Mucilaginibacter gracilis: one gene and its partner. The protein of the gene in region 2 interacts with the protein of the main gene of each other region in a pairwise test. Links are inferred from orthologs where the notes say so. Each region holds a gene or a part of one and is shown on either strand. Other genes may lie near its edges. The genes, in order: pepT and tpiA.

Region 1 (3,316 bases), 1.9 Mb from region 2 along the record:
ATGTATATCCTAACTAGTTAAAAAAATATCTTGTTAAATGCTTGTTAATATATGTAGGGTTTTAGCAATAAGTTTATCCATGGTTTTTTTACCGTTGTTAGAAAACTGGCCGGTTACCCGGTTAGCCATAATAGCATTTAAACTTAAAACCTGGTGGCCAAGTAATTTACCCAAACCATAAAGCCCGGCGGTTTCCATTTCAAAATTACTAATAATGTTTCCATCAAAATTAAAATGGGTTAAACTGTTAATAAACCCCGGATTGCTTAAAGGCAGGCGTAACACCCTGCCCTGTGGGCCGTAAAAGCCAGGGCAGGTAACCGTAATGCCCTGATGGAAGCCCTCGCTAAAGTAGGGCAGCATAGCCGGGCCGCAAGGGCTAATATAAGGAGCCGCCACGTTGCCCCCCAATTGGGTTTGATTAATAAAGGCAGCAAGTATAGCAAGCTCGGCTGCGGTGGGCGTATTTTGGTAAAAGTTGAGTAAATTATCAATACCCAAACCATAGGTTGATACCAAAAAGCTATCAACCGGTATGTGGTGTTGCAGCGAGCCCGATGTACCTACACGCACTATGTTTAATTGTTTAAGCTGCGGTTTTACTGTGCGGGTATCAAAATCAATATTTACAAGGGCATCAAGCTCGTTAAGCACAATATCAATATTATCGGTACCAATGCCGGTTGATACTACCGATAGGCGTTTGCTGCCTATATAACCGGTATGGGTTACAAATTCGCGGTGCTGGCGTTTATACTCAATGCGGTCAAAATGCTGGCTAACCTGTTGCACACGGTCAGGGTCGCCAACGGTAATAATATCAGTGGCCAGTTCATCCGGATGAACATCTAAGTGGTATACCGAGCCACGCTCGTTAATTATCAGTTCTGATTCTGCTATGCGATCTGTCATAAAAAAAGTACTAAAAAGCTCCCTCTAAATCTCCCCCGGTAGGGGAGACTTTTGATCTAAGGGCTTGATAAATATAAAATGAATGATTTTCAAACGCCCTCCCTACCGGGGAGGGTTGGGTGAGGCCCCTTCCCAAACCTCACCTAAATGCAATATGGTTTCAACTGCCTTTTGCATATCCTGTACCGATACCCATTCCTGCTTACCATGAAAAGCGTGTTCGCCCGCAAAAATATTGGGGCAGGGTAAACCCATAAATGATAACCGCGAACCATCTGTGCCACCACGAATGCTGCGCAAACGGGGTTCCATACCGGCACGTTTAATTGCTTCCATAGCGTTATCAACAATGGCGGGGTGCTCATTAAGCACTTGTTTCATGTTGCGGTATTGGGCATTTACTTCTATGGTATAAGTGGCATTTGGGTAATTGCTTAAAATGGTTTCGGTGGTTTGTTTAATTACCCCGGCGTGCTGTACTAATAAGTTGTCGTCAAAATCGCGAACAATAAATTCAACAATCGCTTGCTCTACATTGCCCTCAATAGCCACCGGGTGTACAAAGCCCTGCTTGCCAGATGTTCCCTCGGGCGATAGCTGGTGCGGCAGCGAGGCCACAATAGCACCAGCAATTTTTATAGCACTTTGCATTTTGCCTTTGGCAAAGCCGGGGTGCGCACTAATGCCGTTAATGGTTAGCTTTAAACCATCTGCCGAAAACGTTTCGTTTTCCATTGTTCCCGCGCTTTCGCCATCAATTGTATAAGCGGCATAAGCCCCTAATTTTTCAATGTCAACCTTATCAACCCCGCGGCCAATTTCTTCATCGGGCGTAAATAATATTTTTATGGTGCCATGTTTTATTTCCGGGTGGTTCATCCAATGGTAACAGGCGTCCATAATTTCGGCCACACCGGCCTTGTTATCGGCACCTAAAAGCGTTGTTCCGCTGGCGGTTATAATATCGTTGCCTATTTGGTTTTTTAAGTCGGGGTGTTCGGCCATGCGCAATATTTGCGTGGCATCATCGGGCAAAATCAAATCCTGGCCCTGGTAATTTTCATGAATAATAGGTTTTACATCTAAACCACTACAATCTGGCGAAGTATCCATATGCGAACAGAAGCAAATTATAGGTACATTTGGCCTTGTTGTATTTGCAGGTATAGTTGCGTAAACGTATCCAAATTGGTCTATATGGGCATCGGTAACGCCAATTTCTAATAACTCATTAACCAGTATTTTACCCAGGTTTTTTTGTTTGGGCGTTGACGGATGGGTTAAAGAAGATGAATCGGATTGGGTGTCCACAATTACGTAACGAAAAAAGCGTTCTACAACAGAAAAATTAAGATCAGATTTTTTAAAAGAAGTCATGATTATTAACAAATGAAACTTTATTTTTGGTAAACATAGGCAAAAAAAATTAGTTGATTTTTTTAACAATTTAGCCTGCTAATAAATATTTATTTTGAAAAAAGCTATACTCGTTTTAATTGCTTTGCCAGCATTGGTTTTTACAGCAAAAGCTCAACTTGGTTACAACTTTGCGCAATACAGTTTAGGCGCAGGCTACAGTTATGTATCGCCCACAACCGATGTTCCATATCCGGCTCATGGCCCGGCAGTAAATTTTAACATCACGTTTAACTCAACACCATACACCAATTTTTCTATTGTGTACGAGTTTGGCCAGTTAACCGGTGGGTATAGTAACTTTTATACCGATGCTGTAAAAAACCTCGATTCAAAAAATTCAAGTTACGCAACCGTAATAGCTGCTTTACCGGCAGCTTACGAAGCCACTGTTGACCCATATAGGCGTTACTTTACCAATAATTACCAAAGTATCTCTCTGCATGGGGATGTACAGCTTGGCGAATTTTTGGATTACGAAAACGGCGGCTTTTTAAATAAAGTATTGCGTAATGTATACGTTGGTACAGGTATAGGGATGATTTACAATAATATAGTGCAAATTAACCGCTATAATAACGATAGTACCCGCGTATACGGCGTTATTGATAAGAGTAACAATGTATTTATACCTGTTAGGCTAGGTTACCAGTTTAAAATATATAACGCTTACGACGAGCCCTTTATATTGGTTGAAACAGGTTACCAAATGAATTATGTTTTCGGCTACGGCTTAGATGGCTATGCCGATCCGGATTTTACCAGCCGTAATTTTGAACGCTTTGGCGGTTTTCACATTGGCCTCAAGTTTAACTTTGGCAATGTTACATCATACCGCAAACCAATACATTAATTTATTGTTATAGCACAGTTAAACTGTGTTATTGTTAAAATGTTTAAAGCCATTTTGCATTGTAAGCATAAAATAGTTTATGCCTGTTGTTTTATTTGATTTTTTTTACACTTATGCATTTGGTTCACAAAAGCT
Region 2 (3,114 bases):
AAGCTAACCGAAGGCGACGCCTGGGCTTTCAACTCCTTAAACCAGGCCATTTACGCACCTGTAAACTATACCGGTAATTTTGTAAGCATTAAGTACCCCGAAGATATTTTTAAAAACAATGCCACCGAAATAGCTAACGATTTTAAGCTGATAACAAACGGCCGTACCAGTGCGCAATTAAGCTCCACCAATACCTTTATTGGTGATGATTTTTTTGCCGAAGAAGGTGCCGAAGCCGAATGCTCAACCTTTAACTCTAAAAGCGGGCCCATTTATTTAGCCAAAACTACCCAAGTTTGGGAAGGTACCAATATTCGTGGAGCATTTGCGCTTTGTAATAACTCGCAGGTTAAAATGGGCACTAAAATTTATGGCGGTACTACTGTTGGCCCGTATTGCCGGGTTGGCGGCGAGGTAAATAATGCTGTGCTTTGGGGGTATTCGGCAAAGGGGCACGAGGGATATTTAGGTAATTCGGTAGTAGGCGAATGGTGTAATTTGGGTGCCGATACCAATAACTCTAACCTTAAAAATAATTATTCGGAAGTTAAACTTTGGGACTATACTACTCAACACTACCGTAAAACAGGCTTGCTGTTTTGCGGCCTCATTATGGGCGATCATTCCAAATGCGGTATCAATACCATGTTTAATACCGGAACAGTTGTTGGTGTAAATGCCAATGTTTTTGGAGCCGGTTATCCACCAAATTTTATTCCCGATTTTAGCTGGGGTGGTGCCGATGGCTTTGAGGTTTATTCGGCAAAAAAAGCTTTCGAAACCAACCAAAAAGTGTTTGAGCGCAGGGAGCATCGTGAGTTTAACCAAATTGAACAGGATATTTTACAAACAGTATTTGAATTAACCAAATCATATAGAAGCAATTTTTAAAATGAGAAAGAAAATAGTAGCCGGTAACTGGAAAATGAACATGGATTATAACGAAGGTTTAACCCTGTTTAGCGAAATGATTGATCTTGTAAAAAGCGAGATAACCGGGGCACAACAAGCTGTGGTATGCAGTCCGTTTATACATTTGCATAGTCTGGCCCAGGCCGCTACAGCAAGCGATAAGGTATCAATAGGCGCTCAAAATGCGCACCAGGCCGAGGTCGGAGCTTATACCGGCGAAATATCTGCCAAAATGATAAAATCGGTAGGTGCCGAATATGTAATATTAGGCCACTCGGAGCGCCGCCAGTATTTTGGTGAAACCAACGAGTTGTTGGCTAAAAAAACAGATACAGTTTTAAAAAACAGCCTGATCCCCATTTTTTGCATTGGCGAAACATTGCAAGAACGCGAAGCCAATACCCACTTTGACGTAATTAAGGCGCAATTGGTTGAAGGCGTTTTCCATTTAGAGGCTGACGCTTTTGCCAAGTTGGTAATAGCTTACGAACCCGTTTGGGCAATTGGTACAGGCGTAACCGCAAGCGCAGAACAGGCACAAGAGATACATGAGTTTATCCGCAAGGAAATTGCCACAAAATACAGCCAGGCTGTTGCCGACGAAATTACCATACTTTACGGCGGAAGCTGTAACCCCAAAAATGCCCCCGAACTTTTTGCTAAAGCAGATATTGATGGCGGGTTGATAGGTGGTGCATCATTAAAAGCAAGAGATTTTGTTGATATATTAAAGGTGTTTAATAATTAGTATCAAGGAGCAAGTATCATGTATCAAGATTTTTTTTTGGTATATGTATACTTGCTCCTTGCATATAATTCTCCGACACATACTTACTACTTGATACTTCCCCATGAATTACTACGAACTCCTCTTCACCACCATTATTACCGACGATTACCAGCAAGACCTGCTCATTAACGAACTTGCCGAGTTTGGTTTTGATACTTTTGAGGATATGGATTTCGGTTTTAAAGCATATATTCCGGCTGAAGGGTTTAATAAAAAGGCTTTAGATGAGGCTTTAAAACCCTACCACAATCTGTTTACTTTTAGCTATGAGGTAACGCTTATCCCGCAAAAAAACTGGAACGAGGTTTGGGAAAGTAACTTTGAGCCTATCGAAATTAAGGATAAAGTTTACGTTAGGGCTACCTTCCACCAGCCTAAACCCAGTTTTGCCTATGAGATAGTTATTGACCCTAAAATGGCTTTTGGTACCGGGCACCACCAAACTACATCTATGATGATGGAATGGATGCTTGAAACCGATTTTAAAGATAAAACCGTTTTGGATATGGGTTGCGGAACAGGCATATTGGCAATACTGGCCTCAAAAATGGGTGCAACAAGTGTAACCGCTATTGATTACGACGAGATTTGTTACGAAAGCACCCTCGAAAATGCACCACTAAACCACATTGGCAATATTATTGCCATTTGCGGCTCAAAAGATGCCATTCCCGATTATGAGTACGACATTATTTTGGCCAATATTAATCGCAATATTTTGATTGAGCAAATGGATAGGTATGTACAGGTGTTAAAACCCGGCGGTCATATTTTTTTCAGCGGTTTTTACGAAAGCCCTGATATGGACATTATTACCGCAGAAGCGGCTAAGTACGGATTGAAATACCTATCTCATAAAGAAGATAAAAGCTGGGTAGCCGTAAAGTTTAGCAATTGAGTTTTCAACAAGTGCAATAAATACTAACATTTTTCAATTTTAAACCTGTATTGCAGTAAAACAATTGTTTAATTAAATAAGTAATTTTGTTTATTTGTAATATATAACTTTCTTTAAAGATAATAAATTTACATGATAGTACATTTTATAGCCATTGGTGGTAGTGCAATGCATAATCTGGCTATTGCATTACATAAAAAAGGCTTTATAGTAAGCGGTTCAGACGATGTACTTTTTGAGCCTTCGGTATCGCGCCTGGCCGGGCAGGGTATATTGCCTGCAGCACAAGGTTGGTATCCCGAAAAGGTAACCGCCGATATTGATGCTATTATTTTAGGTATGCATGCCCGTGTTGATAACCCCGAGTTATTAAAAGCGCAACACCTGGGGCTTAAAATATATTCGTATCCGGAGTATATTTACGAGCAATCAAAAAACAAAATACGGGTGGTTGTGGGTGGCAGTCATGGTAAAACAACCATTACCAGCATGATATTGCATGCTTTAAAGTGCG

The links.
Region 1: the proteins of tpiA (region 2) and pepT interact in binary tests that used the Escherichia coli proteins (3 or more experiments, as listed by UniProt). The link is inferred for Mucilaginibacter gracilis from one-to-one orthologs.

Annotation. Positions count from the first base shown.
Region 1 is NZ_RBKU01000001.1:1,729,247-1,732,562, forward strand. The notes cover bases 153-3,130. They hold pepT (peptidase T), read right to left. Parts: upstream 2,290-3,130; coding sequence 1,015-2,289; downstream 153-1,014. Other genes in these bases: BDD43_RS07450 (nucleoside phosphorylase), read right to left, coding at 153-912; BDD43_RS07460 (hypothetical protein), read left to right, coding at 2,384-3,130. Outside these bases: more of BDD43_RS07450, read right to left, coding at 34-152; more of BDD43_RS07460, read left to right, coding at 3,131-3,181; BDD43_RS07465 (serine hydrolase domain-containing protein), read left to right, coding at 3,295-3,316. UniProt on the Escherichia coli protein: Cleaves the N-terminal amino acid of tripeptides.
Region 2 is NZ_RBKU01000001.1:3,646,094-3,649,207, forward strand. Bases 1-2,776 are described here. They hold tpiA (triose-phosphate isomerase), read left to right. Parts: upstream 1-892; coding sequence 893-1,660; downstream 1,661-2,776. Other genes in these bases: BDD43_RS15965 (putative sugar nucleotidyl transferase), read left to right, coding at 1-891; prmA (50S ribosomal protein L11 methyltransferase), read left to right, coding at 1,764-2,600; BDD43_RS15980 (UDP-N-acetylmuramate--L-alanine ligase), read left to right, coding at 2,733-2,776. Also shown: more of BDD43_RS15980, read left to right, coding at 2,777-3,114. UniProt on the Escherichia coli protein: Involved in the gluconeogenesis. Catalyzes stereospecifically the conversion of dihydroxyacetone phosphate (DHAP) to D-glyceraldehyde-3-phosphate (G3P).